Regions from separate parts of the Rummeliibacillus sp. JY-2-4R genome, predicted to be linked through region 3. Evidence: riboswitches for the same ligand, from Rfam matches in the RefSeq annotation. Region 3 holds a riboswitch; each other region holds the start of a gene.
What was found. Region 3 has a riboswitch for thiamine pyrophosphate ahead of tenA (thiaminase II). Riboswitches for the same ligand answer to the same signal wherever they lie in the genome.
Positions count from the first base shown of each region.

Region 1 (5,349 bases), 290 kb from region 3:
GGGTATTTCCCTGTCCCTAATAAAAGTCTTGAATGAAATGTACGATCAGCAATTTTTAACATGCTTTAACCCCCTCCTACAAAATGGATAATTTCGACAACGTCTCCGTCTGATAATTTCACGGTTTCATAGTTTTCTTTCATGATGATTTCCTTATTGACCTCTACAACTACAATGCGATCTTCTAAATGGTAATGAGAAAGTAGTTGTAGGATAGATTGGATTCCCTCTTGAAGGTCAATAAGTCTTCCATTTAATCTAATAGACATTTATATCACCTACTATATTGGTAGTGGTGAGCGGCGAGCGATTTTAAATGCCTCCACCCATTCTTTTTTGATGTCTCTTTTCAATATCAAATCACGAATCATTTGCCCTGTTGCAGGAGCCAGCAGGATACCATTTCGATAATGCCCTGTAGCAAACAATATTCTTTCTTCCTCAGGATGTTGTCCGATAAATGGCCTTTGGTCAAACGTTTGCGGACGCAATCCTGCCCAATTCGATGCAATTTTCATATCCGCTACAGCAGGAAGCATTCTCTTTGCTTTCGCAATTAATGATTCGATTCCAGCAAGGCTTACTCTTTCATTCCAATCTTTTTCAATCATCGTCGCTCCAACCACAAGCCTTCCGTTATTTCTAGGTACGATATAGTAGCCATCATGAAAAAGGGTATGATTTAACACTGAATTCTCATCGATGACAGAAAGACATTCCCCTTTTACCGGTGTGACTTGATGAGATAATCCAAGCTGCTCAAAGAATTTGGAGCTCCAAACGCCGCTTGCAACAACGACATACTTAGCTTCGATTTCACCAGCTGTTGTTTGGATTAAATAACTACCATCATTGTTTTTAATTTGAAGCACTGATGTAAATTCAAAAAGAGATGCACCTAACATCTGCGCACTTTTAGCAAAGGCATGACAAACACCAATTGGCAGCACGTTCACATCATCTTCAATATAAGCAGCACCTACTATATCCTGCGTAACCGCATGCTCCATTTCTAAGACATCCGCAGGTTCCAGCCACTTAGCAGTTGGTTGAGAAAGAATCTTATAGAGCTCATCTTTATCCGTATTTGTATAAGCAAGCTTTAAAATGCCACCCCTTCTGTACTGCAAGTCTATTCCGCTAGATTCATATAACTCCTCTTTCAGACCTGAATAAGCTTGCTGGCTGCTTCTTGCAAAAGGAAAAAAGACATCCATATCCCCTTCACACTCAGAATGTGCACCTAACATACCAGCTGCAGCACTTGTGGATTTAGAACCTATTTTGCCAGCTTCAAACAATGCCACATCCATCTTTTCTTTCGCTAAATAATAAGCAATGGAGGATCCGATAATCCCACCGCCTATAATGACCACTTCAAAGTTCTTTTTCATATACTATTGCCTCTTTATATTGGTTTGCAGATTCTAGCGGGTTCTCAGCAGAAAATATTCCTGACAACACTGCTACTCCATCTGCTCTTACTACTCGCAACTCATGTACGTTCTCACATGTAATGCCACCGATAGCAAAAACCGGTATGCTTAAGTTTCTTTTCATTTGAATGATGGGATCAATGCCGTTCGGAGCCCTGCCTTTTTTACTATTCGTTTCAAAGCAATGCCCATATACCACATAATCTGCTCCATCTAGTTCAGCTTTCTCAGCACCTTCAAACGAATGAACAGATTTTCCAACTCTTATATGCGGAAAGAATTGCTTGACCCTTCTCACAGGCAGCCCTTTTTCAGGCAAATGAACAGTTGGAATATTCATCAACAAAGCAATATCCAACCGATCATTGAGGATGATTTTTTCTTTTTCAACACCACCCTCTTCTAAATATTCAAGAAGTGTCATGATGTCTTGAGGTGATTTTGTTTTCTCACGAATTTGAATAAAATCAACCTTGTTTTTGATTTCAATAATCGTAGATGCAAGTGCACGAACGGAAGATACATTGTCCGTTACAGCCATTAACCTCATATTCTTCCCTCCTTCCACACATAAAAACTGTTCTATCACCTTCCTCCAAACTTCACTATGTATAAACAAGACCGGCGTCATTTTATTCAAATAAAAAACCACTCTCCTAGACAGGAAAGTGGTATGATTGTTTGAGATTTGTCCAAATAAAAATATTGCACAAACATTCGCTACTTCCCTACGCAGGTACGAACCAGGTCAGGTTATGAGGGTTTAAAAGTAACTACTTTATTCTCAGCCCTTATCAAGGGATCCCCTAGTGAAAATTTGAAATATTCAATTATTATCAACCAATGATAATATATTATAATATTGGAAATATTTCAAGTTAATTTTTTATCTTTAATTCAGTCAAAGATAATCTAGACTGACATTGTATTAACAACAAACTTCTCTAGTACAACTATAAAATACAAAAAATGTTTTTAAAGAAGAATTTCAGAAAGAAGCAAACATTTCAACGGAAAGGATTGATTCCCATCGAGCTACGACATTTGGAATATTTTTTAATGGTCAGTAAAGAACTGCATTTTACAAGAGCTGCTGAAAAGTTAGGGATTTCCCAACCCACTCTAAGCCAACAAATTAAAATGCTAGAACAAGGAGTTGGCTATGCGCTTTTTAACCGTGTTGGAAAGAAAATCGAACTTACGAAAGTGGGAGAAATTGTACAGCAAGAAGCATTGAATATACAAGATTCCTTACAAAGTATGTCCTCTCAAATTGAAGCACTTAGAAAAGTAGAAATTGGAGAAGTGAAAATTGCTGTTTTGCCAGGTGAAATGACAGATTTGGTTACTACTTTATGTATTCGATTTAACCAACTCCATCCGAACATCAAAGTGTCCATTCAAAGTACCGATCAAGTGGAAAAAGCTGTTCTAGAAGATGGCGCCGATTTTGGGATTGGGTTCTACTTCCATCAAGTGGATATGCTTCAGGTGACAAAGCTTTATGATGAAGAATTTTACTTGATCAGTAATCAAGAAAGTGGAGAGCAGAAGATTTCATTTACAGATGTTTTAGAAGGTCCACTTATTTTATTTCCAAATACTCATCAATGCAGAAGACTTCTTGATACAACGAGCTGTGAGGTTGGAAAACCAATAGACCCCCTAGTTGAAACATCAAGTGTTGAATCAATCTTGAAGCTTGTTCGTAATGGTGTTGGTCGTAGCGTTGTCTCACGTACATTGTTTGAATTTAATGATACTGCGGATTTATATTATCAACATATTGAAAAGCCGGCTTTGACGAGAGAAGTGAATCTTGTCATGAAGAAGAATTGTTTTATCAATTATGCAGCACGTAAATATGTGGAGTTATTAGTACGGGAAATTGAAAAGCTCCGTTTTCTAATTGAGAAGGAGGCCATTACATCTTTGCAAAGCACTATATTATAGTTTTTATCTATCGTTATCATAGGATTAATGAAATAGTTAAATCAGAAAACCCCCTTTATAATGAAAGTAGACTCATGAAAATGAGAAACACTACATTTGGCGAAGGGGGTTTAAATTGTGTTTCAAGAAGTAGCAGGTATTCAAATTCCAGATACACGATTAGCGACTGATGCAGCAGATATCTTACGAGAGTACGGGGATGACTTGTTGTGGAACCATTCAAACCGCGTCTTTTTATTTGGTGCAGTCATGGGGAAAGAGGACAAGCGTAATTATGATTTAGAATTGTTATATGTTGCTGCATTGTTCCATGATTTAGGCTTAACAAAGAAATACAGCAGTCCTGATTTACGCTTTGAAGTAGACGGTGCAAACGCTGCGAGAAGCTTTTTACAGCATTATGAAATTCCTGACGAGTCGATTCGTCGTGTGTGGGATGCCATCGCATTACATACGACAATTGGAATCGCGGAGCATAAAGAATCTGAAGTCGCCCTACTTTATTCGGGAGTTGGCTTAGATGTCATGGGAGATGGCTTTGAACAGTTCCCTATTGGACTAAGAGAGGAAATTGTAAAAGCTTTCCCTCGCAATAATTTCAAGCAAGAAATTATTCCAGCGTTTTATGAAGGTTTTAAACATAAGCCAGAAACAACTTTTGGCAATATTAAATTGGATGTCGTTAAGTATTTTGTACCGGATTACAAACCGAAAAACTTCTGTGACTGTATTTTACATTCACCATGGGAGTAATTACCATAAATTAAATCGTATTTTAGGAGGTTTTATAAATGAACCCGATTGTTGAAAGGCGTTTAGGTTTAAAAGAGCTTGCTGACAAGATTGTTTCCGCAAATGTTGCTGCAGCGTTGATCTCAGACGGCGATGTAGTCGGAATGAGCGGATTTACACGTGCAGGTGACGCAAAAGTTGTCCCAATGGCACTTGTAGAACGTGCGAAAAATGAAAAGTTTCAAATTGATGTGTATACAGGGGCATCATTAGGTCCTGAAGTAGACAAATACTTAGCGGAAGCAGGCGTGATTCGCAAACGCGGACCATACCAAAGTGACGCGATGATCCGTAACTTGATTAATACGGGTAAGGTGACTTATGTTGATGCACACGTTTCACATAACGCAGAGTTCGTTCGTCAAGGCATTATTGGCCCAATCCATTATGCGATTATCGAAGCTTGTGCAATTACAGAAGATGGCTACCTCATTCCAACGAATTCTGTTGGAAACTCACCTATTTTCGCACAACACGCTGATAACATTATTATTGAATTAAATATAGCTAGTCCAGAATCATTAATTGGTATTCATGATGTTTATATACCAGCGGAACAAGGTAAACGCGAACCAATACCTATGACAAATGCATCCAATCGCATTGGAGAAACAGGGATTAAAATTGACCCTGCTAAAGTAAAAGCAATTGTTCTATCTGAAGAACACGATGCTTATTCCTTAATCGTTCCTCCAGATGAAGAGACAGATACAATGGCAAAACATTTACTAAACTTCTTACGTGATGAAATCAAAGTTGGTCGTCTAACAAACAAATTGGCACCAATCCAATCAGGCGTAGGCTCTGTATCAAATGCTGTTTTACATGGCTTCTTAGCTTCAGAATTTGAAGACTTACAAATATACTCGGAAGTATTGCAAGATGCCGTATTTGATCTGATCGATGCTGGTAAAGTTTCTTTCGCCTCAGGCACGTCCATTACGTTAGCTGAAGAAACGAATAAACGTGTCTTTGAAAACATGGAGAAATACGCAGATAAACTTTGCTTACGTCCACAAGAAATCACGAATCATCCAGAAGTAATCCGTCGTTTAGGCTTAATCTCTATTAATACTGCACTTGAGCTCGATATCTACGGCAACGTCAACTCAACGCATGTATCCGGTACGAAAATGATGAACGGAATCGGTGGATCTGGTGACTTCGC
Region 1 covers NZ_CM132623.1:3,553,298-3,558,646, forward strand. The annotation lists gene ACWV26_RS17415 (thiazole synthase) at 1-62, opposite strand, end outside; gene thiS (sulfur carrier protein ThiS) at 66-269, opposite strand; gene thiO (glycine oxidase ThiO) at 282-1,394, opposite strand; gene ACWV26_RS17430 (thiamine phosphate synthase) at 1,378-1,986, opposite strand; TPP riboswitch at 2,145-2,254, opposite strand; gene ACWV26_RS17435 (LysR family transcriptional regulator) at 2,406-3,389, shown strand; gene ACWV26_RS17440 (HD domain-containing protein) at 3,507-4,142, shown strand; gene ACWV26_RS17445 (succinate CoA transferase) at 4,181-5,349, shown strand, end outside.
Region 1: linked by a shared signal. The riboswitch ahead of ACWV26_RS17430 (thiamine phosphate synthase) and the one ahead of tenA (thiaminase II) in region 3 are both predicted to bind thiamine pyrophosphate.

Region 2 (5,349 bases), 1.3 Mb from region 3:
GTGAATGTCTAACTAAAACAGCCACAGAAACGACTGGAATTCCTTCTGATTTTGATAAAATTGTTTGATTTTGATAACTAATAGCTAAATCGACTTTCCCAGTTGCAGCAAGTTTAATAGGATCATTGGTATCAGCGGGCATTTCGATTTTGACATTTAGGCCTTGGTCCTTAAAATAGCCTTTTTCTTGTGCTGCATAGATGGCAGAATGTACAGCATTTGGGTACCAGTCGAGCATGATGCTGATATTGTCTAATTTTTTCCCATTTTCATCAGTCGATTTTGATTGAGTTTTTCCACTACATCCTGCCATGAGGACGAGTAGTGATAGTAATAAAGAATATGTAATCCATTTTTTCATTTTGGAATGCTCCTATTTCTATTAGATTTGTATTTCACGGGATGAAGAAAATCTTACATTAGTGAAGGTTCACTTTATTGGTGATTCTTTTTTCAAACCAAGTGGCTAGTGCAAATAGTAAAATGCCTACGATAGTTAAGAGTGTGATCGCAGCAAAGACCCCTTCCGAGTTTAAATTTCCAGACATTCTTCGGCTATAATATCCTAAGCCTTGACTTGCTCCTAGCCATTCTCCAATGGTTGCCCCAACAAGTGCAAAAACAATGGCCATCTTAAATCCAGAAAAAAAAGAAGGTAGTGCCATTGGAATATGTAGCTTTTGAAAAACTTGAAAACGAGTAGCCCCCATTGAACGTAATAACTCGATATACTCCTGATTACATGACTTCAGTCCATCATAAGTACCTACGACAATTGGGAAGAAACAAATAAGGACTGTGACAGCAACTTTACTCCAGATGGAATACCCAAACCACAAAACAAAAATAGGGGAAATGGCAATAATCGGAATCATTTGCGAGATGACAACCGCAGGATATACAATTTTTTCAATAGTTTTTGAAAAGAACATGCTAACTGCAAGTATTACACCACCTATAACGGCTATTAAAAACCCAATGATAAACTCCAGCATAGTAGCACTTAAATGTTCAAAAATTAGCGGTTGCCAATTGTCTATTATCATTCTTAGTACCCCAGTTGGTGCAGGAATGATAAAGCTTGGGACGATTGTCAAACGTACAAGCAATTCAACAATCGCTAGTAGAATAATAGAAACAATGATAAATAAACTATAGGTTTGTAGAAAGTTCTTAATCTGTTTCATTGGCAATCTTTAACTCCAATTCTTGTCGTAATTCAATTATTTTTTGAGAATGTAACATTTTCGCAGCGCGAGGTCTCGGCAAATCAACAGAAATCTCTTCTATTTGAAAATTAGGATGAAGGAGTATGATGCGATCGCTTAAATAAATCGCTTCTTCCAAATCATGCGTAATAAAACATATTGTTTTCTTTAAATCTTGCCAAATCGATAAAAGCCATGTTTGCATTTCTTTTTTCGTTATACTATCTAGTGCACCAAATGGTTCATCTAATAATAGGATATTTTTTCCAGTTAATAATGCTCTTAGAAATGATGCTCGTTGTTTCATTCCACCGGATAGTTGTTTTGGTAGAGCATTTTCGTATTCTGATAATCCAACTCGTTTTAACCAAGTTCTCGCTTCATCTTTTGAAATGTTCAGGTCTTTTTGAATTTCGGACGCGATTAGGATGTTATCTAGGATTGTACGCCAAGGGAGTAGTAGATCCTTCTGTGGCATATAACCGACATCGCCAAGTGTTATGTACTTTTGATCAATTTGAATTTGTCCTTCAGAAGGAACTAGGAGGCCTGCGATAAGTCGTAAGATTGTACTTTTTCCAGTTCCACTTTTACCGATGATCGAGACAAATTCACCGTTTTGTACTTCCAGATTTAGATTTGAGATTACTTTGTTTTTTTGTTTTTGTTCGTTTGTGAAACTGTAGGAGACATCTTTGAGAATAAGTGTCATTTTGTTACTCCTTTCTTTTTTTAATGACTTAAAAAAACTGCTTTCTATTAAAGAAAGCAGTTTCAAAAGAATTACTCAGATAACAATATCTGTGAAACTACTTTCCTACGCTAGAATTGTCTAGTTCAGGTTCAAAGGGTACAATCTCAGCCTAATGGCGCCCCTAGTAGGTTGTTGTTATTCAATTTTGAAAATAAAAAAATCCCCACTAACAAAGTCAGTGGGGTATGTATAATAAATTCATTAAACATGTCTCACTTCCCTCCGCTAGTATAAACTAGATCAGGTTCAAAGGGTTTAGAACGATTGTTCAGTCTCAGTCCTCATCGGGACACCCCTAGTGGTGCTATTTAGTTTCCATTAATAGCTTATCATGTAATTTATTTTATGCAAGGGTTTTTATATCTGAAAGTTTGTTACCTTAATAGATTGTTGTTGGAAGAGATTTCAACATCTCTACGGAACAAAAATAAAGCCCTAATACATAATGTATTAAGGCTTAGCAATCAACAAGTCATTTATTTTTATTATGTGACTCTAGATTCTTGTAGCTTGAATTATTTTGGTTGTTAGCCTCGAATTCAGCACCAAATTCTTCATTTGAATTTTGGTTTTGGTTGTTCGTATTATTTTGGTTTGCAAAATCATTGCTTTTATGTGTTTTGTTTTTTTGATTATATCCACTACGTTTTGGCATGGTTAATCACCTCCCAGAAATTAATGTGCTCAATATGTAAAAGATTTATTCTTTAATAATTAGCACTTAGATAAATGGAGAAAAAGTACTGTATTTCTCTTATTATTTTCCACTACGGATAATTGAATAATGTAAACAAAATTAAACAAACTAACGTAGTAATTCAAAAAATCATTTTTTGGAGGTTTTTTATAATGAATCAACATACACCAAACCCAGATGACCGTTCTAACAATGTGGAGCGTTTAAAACAAATGGCTAAAAATACGAAGAAGAATATAAAAGAAGCGGAATTTAGTATGGAATTTGCAGGACCTGAAGAAGCTCAAAAAATTAAAGAAAAAAATGAACGTAGAAATCAAGCACTTGATGCATTTATTGCAGAAATGCATGATGAAGCAGAAGCACGAAAACGAGGACAACAATAATTTAGTTAAAGGCTGTGGCAAAAGGATGAATATCCAAAATTTTGTGCCACAGCTTTTTACTTTTTCTTTATTGTATAAAGTGTGCAATCCTTAACAAACTAATACAGTAATGAAAACATCGCAGGAGGACTCTTAAAATGAAAAAACCAAAAAATAAACAATCTAATAGTGCAGCACCAATCCAAAATATGATTGAAAATACAAGAAAGAATATGAGCGAAGCTGAAATCAGCATGGAATTTGCTGGTAAGGAAGAACTTGAGCATCTAGAAGAAAAGAATTACCGTCGACAACGAGAAATTCAAATAAAGGAAAAAGAAATTGCGGATAAGGCCGCAGAAAAGGCTTGGAGAGATAGCTTTAAATAGGGAATAGAAATAGAAGCTGTGATGGAAGTATATTATTCTTCACAGCTTTTTGAATTGGTAAGTCAAGCGGTATGGTTGATGGGACAGGTGCAATGATTGTTACTTCCGGTGATTATACAAAAGAAAACAATCTAAAACCTATTGCTCGCCTGAAATCATGGGGAATTGTCGGTGTAGAGCTAAAATATATGTGCACCGGATCAGTTCCTGCGATTCAAAATATTTGGCTTGTCAAAAGGAATTAGGATTTGATTTAGAAAAATGGAATGTGAATGGTGGTGCAGTTGCACTTGGACATCCCTTAGCTGCCAGTGACGTTAGAATATCACTAACATTATTATATGAATTAAGACGTAGAAAGGAAAAATATGGTGTGAGTGCAGTTTGTATTGGTGGTGGCCAAGGGATAGCTGCAGTGTGGGAAAATTTAGATTTCTGATGATATAAAAAAATGGAATTTCAGGAAATGCAAGAGTTTTTTTAAATTTCATATTAATAATAATTAAAAACTCAGCACCCTTCTTAAGAGAAGATTAGCTGAGTTTTAATTTTTTCGATAATGTGTTGAACCCTTCAGTAACAGTTAGTACATCAACATAGCCTTTGAAAATTCAATTTGTATATTGCATTATTGGTTATTTATTGAAGTCTTGTGTATTGCTTTTTTGTAAAGTAAGAAATTTTTACATTTTCAGTTAATTATTTATGTTAAAATTAAAAAAGTTCCATATATTCATTTAATTTAGGTGGATAGGGTAACTAATACATAAAAAAGAGGTAGATAATATGAATTTAGAATTAGCAAAAAAGTTGATTGCTGCTGCAGAAAGCGAAGCGGTAGCACGTGATTTAAAAATGGTCATTTCAATCGTAGATGAAGGAGGCAATTTAGTTGCAGTGCATCGCATGGATGATGCATGGATCGGTAGTGTTGACATTGCACAAGGAAAAGCATGGACAGCTGTTGCTTTCAAACTTGAAACAGAACTTTTAGAAGCTGCAACAATTCCTGGAGCAGAACTTTATGGCATCAACACTACAAATAATGGTAAAGTAGTTGTCTTCGGCGGTGGTATTCCATTGGTACAAGACGGTAAAGTAGTGGGTGCAATTGGTGTCAGTGGTAGCTCAGTTCCAAATGATGTTGCCGTTGCAAAAGCTGGGGCAAAAGCATTCGAACAAGAATTGGTAGTAAACGCATAATAATTTTGAATTTCTAGATTTTAATAAAACAGGCTCAAGGAAAATAACTTGAGCCTGTTTTGTCTTTTAATTGCATATATTAAGGATTAATCTTCATTAATAATTTCCTTCAATATTTCATAGGAGCGTTTTTGTTTTTCTATATCATAAATATACGAGACAACCATGATTTCCTGAACATCGTATTTTTCTTGGAATTCTGTCAGCTGATTCCGTACTGATTCTTTATCTCCTAAAAATGTAATACTTGATCTTGAGTTAAGCATTTCTTTTTCCGCAGCATTACAAATTTCATTGATATCATCTACAGGTGGTTGTAAAGGAGTATTAGTCCGTCTTATTATATTAAGGAAAAATTGTTCCATTGTTGTTGATAATTTTGCAGCCTCTTCATTTGTTTCGGCTGCAATCACATTTAAGCAAACCATCATATATGGACTGTCCAGATATTGAGATGGTTTGAAGTTTTGACGATAGATTGATATTGCCACTTCCATTTGTTGCGATGCAAAATGGGAAGCAAATACATAAGGTAACCCTAAATTTGCTGCTAAGTATGCGGAGTCGGTAGAAGAACCTAGAATATAAATTGGGATATTTGTTCCAACGCCTGGATAAGCCTTCACATAACTTTGTTGTTCGGCTGGACCAAAGTAGGTAAGTAGTGAACTTACATCATCAGGAAATGTATAGACCGAATCGTTTTTTGATCGTCTAAGCGCACTTGCAGTGA
Region 2 covers NZ_CM132623.1:2,537,007-2,542,355, reverse strand. The annotation lists gene ACWV26_RS12420 (ABC transporter substrate-binding protein) at 1-361, opposite strand, end outside; gene ACWV26_RS12415 (ABC transporter permease) at 420-1,187, opposite strand; gene ACWV26_RS12410 (ABC transporter ATP-binding protein) at 1,174-1,920, opposite strand; TPP riboswitch at 2,006-2,095, opposite strand; TPP riboswitch at 2,163-2,269, opposite strand; gene ACWV26_RS12405 (hypothetical protein) at 2,435-2,617, opposite strand; gene tlp (small acid-soluble spore protein Tlp) at 2,812-3,045, shown strand; gene ACWV26_RS12395 (spore protein Tlp) at 3,183-3,413, shown strand; partial or broken gene ACWV26_RS12390 (acetyl-CoA C-acyltransferase) at 3,470-3,852, shown strand; gene ACWV26_RS12385 (GlcG/HbpS family heme-binding protein) at 4,200-4,616, shown strand; gene ACWV26_RS12380 (LLM class flavin-dependent oxidoreductase) at 4,703-5,349, opposite strand, start outside.
Region 2: linked by a shared signal. The riboswitch ahead of ACWV26_RS12410 (ABC transporter ATP-binding protein) and the one ahead of tenA (thiaminase II) in region 3 are both predicted to bind thiamine pyrophosphate.

Region 3 (5,349 bases):
TAAGCTAGAGGAAGAAGGGTATAAATTTGTCACTATATCTGAGCTAATGGGAGATGAAGGGGATATAAATCACCATATTACTAAAGAAAGTAAAAATAGATAAGGGTGGGAATTTCATCCTTATCTGTTTACATATTGTACATCCTTATTATGCAAATTAGTTGAAATTATCTCGAATTACGAATATTCTTGTATAGAAATAGTTTGTATAGGAGGCAATACCATGAAAGTAGTTGCAATTGTTGGTAGTATTCGCAAAGAGTCTTATAATATGATGTTAGCTAAGTTTGTTCAAAAACATTTTGCAGACAAATTTGACTTAGAAATTTTAAGTTTAAATGAACTTCCAATGTATAACCAAGATATCGAAAATGAAGCACCTCAAGTTGTACTTGATTTTAAAGCAAAAGTAAAAGCTGCTGATTCTGTTCTTTGGGTAACACCAGAATATAATTCATCTATCCCAGGCGTCCTTGGTAATGCAATTGACTGGTTATCACGTGTAGATAAAGTGATGATTGGTAAACCATCTTGGATTATGGGTGCGTCAATGGGCATTCTTGGAACAGTAAAAGCACAAATGCATTTACGCGATATTTTATTTGCACAAGGTCTTGGCTCACCTGTTCTACAAGGAAACGAAGTATATGTTGGAGCAGCTCATACTAAATTTGACGCTGAAGGAAACTTAACAGATGAAGGTACAGTGAAATTCTTAGAATCCGTAGTTGGTAACTATATGGAATGGATGAGAATGTATCTTTAAAAGTAAATAAGTTTTATGAAGAGATGGTGTTCTACTAATGTAGAAATGCCATCTTTTTTATATGATAAACTTTAACATTCTCTAATGCTAATTATCCGAATAGTATGTAAAATAAAATGATAAAAATTTAAGGAGGATCACATTTGAAAAATTATGTGGAAATAGAAGAATTGAAATTTATGGATAAAGAGATAATTGAACTTTCAAGCCTTTTAAAGGAAGTTGTGGATGAAGGGGCATCAATCGGTTTTTTACCACCTTTAAAACTTGAAGATGCAGTTTATTATTGGAAAAATGTATTAAATTCGACTGTTAAATTATTTGTTGCACGAATGGACGGTCAAATTGTAGGGAGCATTCAATTATTCTTAGAATCAAGACAAAATGGCACCCACAGAGCAGAGATTGGAAAATTAATGACCCATCCTCAGTTCAGAAGATCAGGGATTGGGCGTCAACTTATGCAAATTGCAGAAAAACAAGCAAAATTAGAAAATAGATCACTTATCTTACTCGATACTAGAGAAGGAGATCCTTCAAATAAGTTATATCAATCTTTAGGCTTTATGGAAGCAGGGAGAATTCCTTTGTATGCAAAATCTGCTAATGGCAATTTAGATACTACGGTTTTCTACTATAAATGTATTTAAATACTAGGAGGGTCTATGGAAACTGAATGGTTAAGAACTTTTATAATGGCAGCTAAAACAGAGAATTTTGGGGAAACAGCAGAAAAACGCTTTATTACACAATCTACCCGCAGCCTAAATCTAAAATAGTTTCTCCTTTTTGGGTGCAAGTACTTCAACTAAACCGCCACCAAATTTCGAAACAAACTCGTGTTTTTGATCATATAAAACTGCATTCCATTTACTCATTTAATCAGCTCCTTTACACGAGGATAACAGAGAATTTGATTGTAGAGATATTATTGAAAAAGGGATTTTGATTCCAAAGTGGAATATTAGATTTGTATTCGAATCAGCCTAATTGCTGAAGGTACTTCTATTCATCCTTTGTTATAATGCTTAGTAGTTAATTGGTAAATTTTTAAAAATATAGATGAGAGACAAGGGGATGAAGGGATGGATAGTAATTGGCCAAATGGAATGAAAGTAGCACAAATTAGAATTGCACGCCCAACCGATCAACTTGAAAAAGTAGTGGATTTCTATTGCAAAGGAATAGGGTTGAAAAATATCGGCTCATTTGAGGGGCACAGGGGATATACAGGGGTAATGATTGGACTTCCTGGCTTTGACTATCATTTAGAATTCACTCAACATAGAGATGGTAGTCCCTGTCCAGCTCCTACAAAGGATAATCTGCTAGTCTTCTATATTCCTGACCATAAAACAATTGAACAAATCACATATAGGTTAAAAAATATGGGGTATGGTCCTGTTAAACCAGAGAACGGTTATTGGGAAGAATCCGGCGTTACAATTGAAGACCCAGATGGATGGAGAATTGTCTTGATGAACACCTCTGGTATTGGTGAAGAATAAAGTGAAAATGAAACTTCAATCATTGGGGTTCACTCCCACTGATTGTTAGTCCCGTTCTACTGTCGCTAAGATCACAAGCGTACGCTTGCAATCAATCGACAGTACGAACCCGATTGGTTCAACTAGACCTCTGCTAACGCATCGGTAAGTTTCACTGTATCTTACCAATCAGGCTTTTACGGGCAGTTTTTTCACAACCTTGCACTTCTTTGAAATTTCTAAACCTTAAGGTGGGAATCTTACTGCCCGTTACTGCGGGATAAAAGGTAAATTTATCCTTGAGTAGCTGCATGATAAATGCTACGATAAAGCCAACTTAAATATTTGCAGGGGAACGTGAATCGCGTTGAGAAGGTAAAACCTGACCCTTAGAACCTGGCAGTTAACACTGGCGTAGGGAGCAAAGTACATAAATAGTAACTTTTGTACAGTAGCTCGCTTAGTTTAGCGAGCTTTTTTGTACCCAACCAAATATTTATGCGGGGGGACACTTTTGTGTTGAGAAGGTAAAACCTGACCCTTAGAACCTGACAGTTAATACTGACGTAGGGAGCAATGACTAACTTTAAAGTCTCTATGTCGATACATAGAGACTTTTTGCATTCTACGGTAATTCACGAGGAGGACTTAGAATGACATTTTGTGAGGAAGTAAGAAAAGAGACAGATTTATACTTCGAAGGAAGCTTTGAACATCCGTTTGTCAAAGGATTGGTTGAGGGTACATTGCCAATTGAAAAATTTAAGTTTTATATGATGCAAGATGCCTTTTATTTAAAGCATTATACGAAAGTGCTTGCTATTGCGGCATCAAAGGCTAATACAAATGAAGACACGACATATTTTCTAGAAAACGCGCGTTATATCAATGAAGCTGAGCTTGAATTACATCGTACAGTATTTAAAGAGCTTGGTGTTACTGAACATGAACTTGAAATATTTGAACCAGCACCAGCCGCATACAACTATGTAAGCCATATGTACAATGCAGCTTATAATGGTGATGTTGCGGAAGCCTTTGCAGCCATGTTCCCATGTCCTTGGTTGTACCAAGAGATTGGAGAAAAGTACAAAGATCTAAAACCTGGTATCAAGCTTTATGAAGAATGGATTGCCATGTATAGCAACCCGGATTATGAAGAAAAAATCGAATTACAAAAATCCATGATGAATCGTTTTGCGGAAGAACAACCCGAAAAAGTTCAGCTATTTAAAGCACACTTCAAAAAGAGTTGCTATTATGAGTGGAAGTTTTGGGAGATGCCTTGGACATTAGAAGATTGGAAAGGTGAAGTGGCAAATTATGAGTATATCTAAAATTCGAAAGGCAAGCCCGCTTGTTCATTGTATTACGAATTATGTTGTAGCAAATTTTACAGCGAATGGCCTCCTTGCAATAGGTGCTTCTCCTGTAATGGCGGATGAAGCGTCAGAAGTAGAAGAAATGGTTTCAAACGCATCCGCATTATTACTTAATATTGGAACAATCAATTCACGTACAAAGGAAGCGATGCTGCTTGCAGGTCGTAAAGCAAATGAGAAAAGAATACCCGTTGTTCTTGATCCAGTTGGCGTAGGGGCTACAACTTACAGGCAACAAACTGTACAGGAATTACTGCAAACAGTGAAATTTAATTTAATCCGTTGTAATGCTGGTGAACTAGCAAGTATTGCAGGTGTAAAATGGCAAGCGAAAGGTGTAGATAGCGGCATTGGTGAAATCGATGTTGAAAAGGTAGCCAAACAAGTTGCGCAAAAGTTTAATTGCATGGTGATTGTAACGGGTCCTTCAGATATTTTAACGAATGGAGAGCAAACGTATAGTGTCGATGGAGGAAATTTGTTAATGACACAAGTAACAGGAACAGGCTGCTTGCTGAGTGCTGTTTGTAGTGGAGCATTAGCAGTAGAGGGTGATCCATTGACTGTTTTACGTGATGTTTTGCAAGACTATAAAACTGTTGCAGAGCTTGCCTCAACAACAAATCAACTTGGCTCTTTCCAAGTGGAAGTTCTAAATGCATTACATGATATTTCTAGAGGTGAACAACGATGAACATAGTAATGACTATAGCTGGATCAGATAGTAGTGGAGGCGCAGGAATTCAAGCGGACTTAAAAACATTTCAAGAGCTCGATGTCTTTGGTACATCTGCAATCACTGCCTTAACAGCACAAAATACATTGGGTGTGGAAGGAATCTTCCCTACATCTGCTGAATTTGTTCAACAGCAAATAGAAGTGGTAATACAAGATTTACCTGTAAAAGCTGTTAAAACAGGGATGCTTTTTTCTTCAGAAATTATTGAAGCTGTTGCAAAGAGCCTAAAGGATCAAGATATTCAGCTTGTTATAGATCCAGTCATGATTGCAAAAGGTGGTGCATCGCTTCTTCAAACGGAAGCGGTGAATGCTTTAAAATCTTCATTGTTACCTTTAGCCACAGTACTTACACCAAATATTCCAGAGGCAGAGGAAATTAGTGGAGTTACTATCAGATCAGCAGACGATATAGAACGCGCTGCTAAAGTAATTCTTGATATGGGCGTAGCTTGTGTTGTGATGAAAGGTGGACATTTAGAAGGAATCGATGCAATTGATACGGTTTACTTCCAAGATGGCACTTCATTCTCCATGACAACAAAGCGCATTGATACAAAACATACACATGGAACTGGCTGCACATTTTCGTCTGCTGTTACTGCATTTTTGGGACGAGGTTATACTATCCGTGAAGCAATTATTGAAGCAAAGAAGTTTGTGCAATTAGCTATTCAAAATCCTTTAAACATTGGTCATGGCCATGGTCCAACAAATCACTTTGCCTATCAAAATGGAAACGGAATTTGTGAGGTGATAGTTGTTGAATCGAAATGATTTATCGGTTTACTTTATAATGGGGACGCAGAATTGCGTTGATCGTCCGCTCGATGTGTTAGAAGAAGCGCTTAAAGCAGGAATCACCTTTTTCCAATTACGTGAAAAAGGTGATGGTGCATTAAAAGGGCAAGAACTTGAGCAGTTTGCATTAGCCTGCCAAATGTTATGTAAGCACTATCGTGTTCCTTTTATTGTA
Region 3 covers NZ_CM132623.1:3,840,118-3,845,466, reverse strand. The annotation lists gene ACWV26_RS18880 (polysaccharide deacetylase family protein) at 1-103, shown strand, start outside; gene ACWV26_RS18875 (NADPH-dependent FMN reductase) at 224-766, shown strand; gene ACWV26_RS18870 (GNAT family N-acetyltransferase) at 910-1,416, shown strand; gene ACWV26_RS18865 (VOC family protein) at 1,852-2,274, shown strand; TPP riboswitch at 2,593-2,691, shown strand; TPP riboswitch at 2,746-2,843, shown strand; gene tenA (thiaminase II) at 2,907-3,590, shown strand; gene thiM (hydroxyethylthiazole kinase) at 3,577-4,329, shown strand; gene thiD (bifunctional hydroxymethylpyrimidine kinase/phosphomethylpyrimidine kinase) at 4,326-5,150, shown strand; gene thiE (thiamine phosphate synthase) at 5,137-5,349, shown strand, end outside.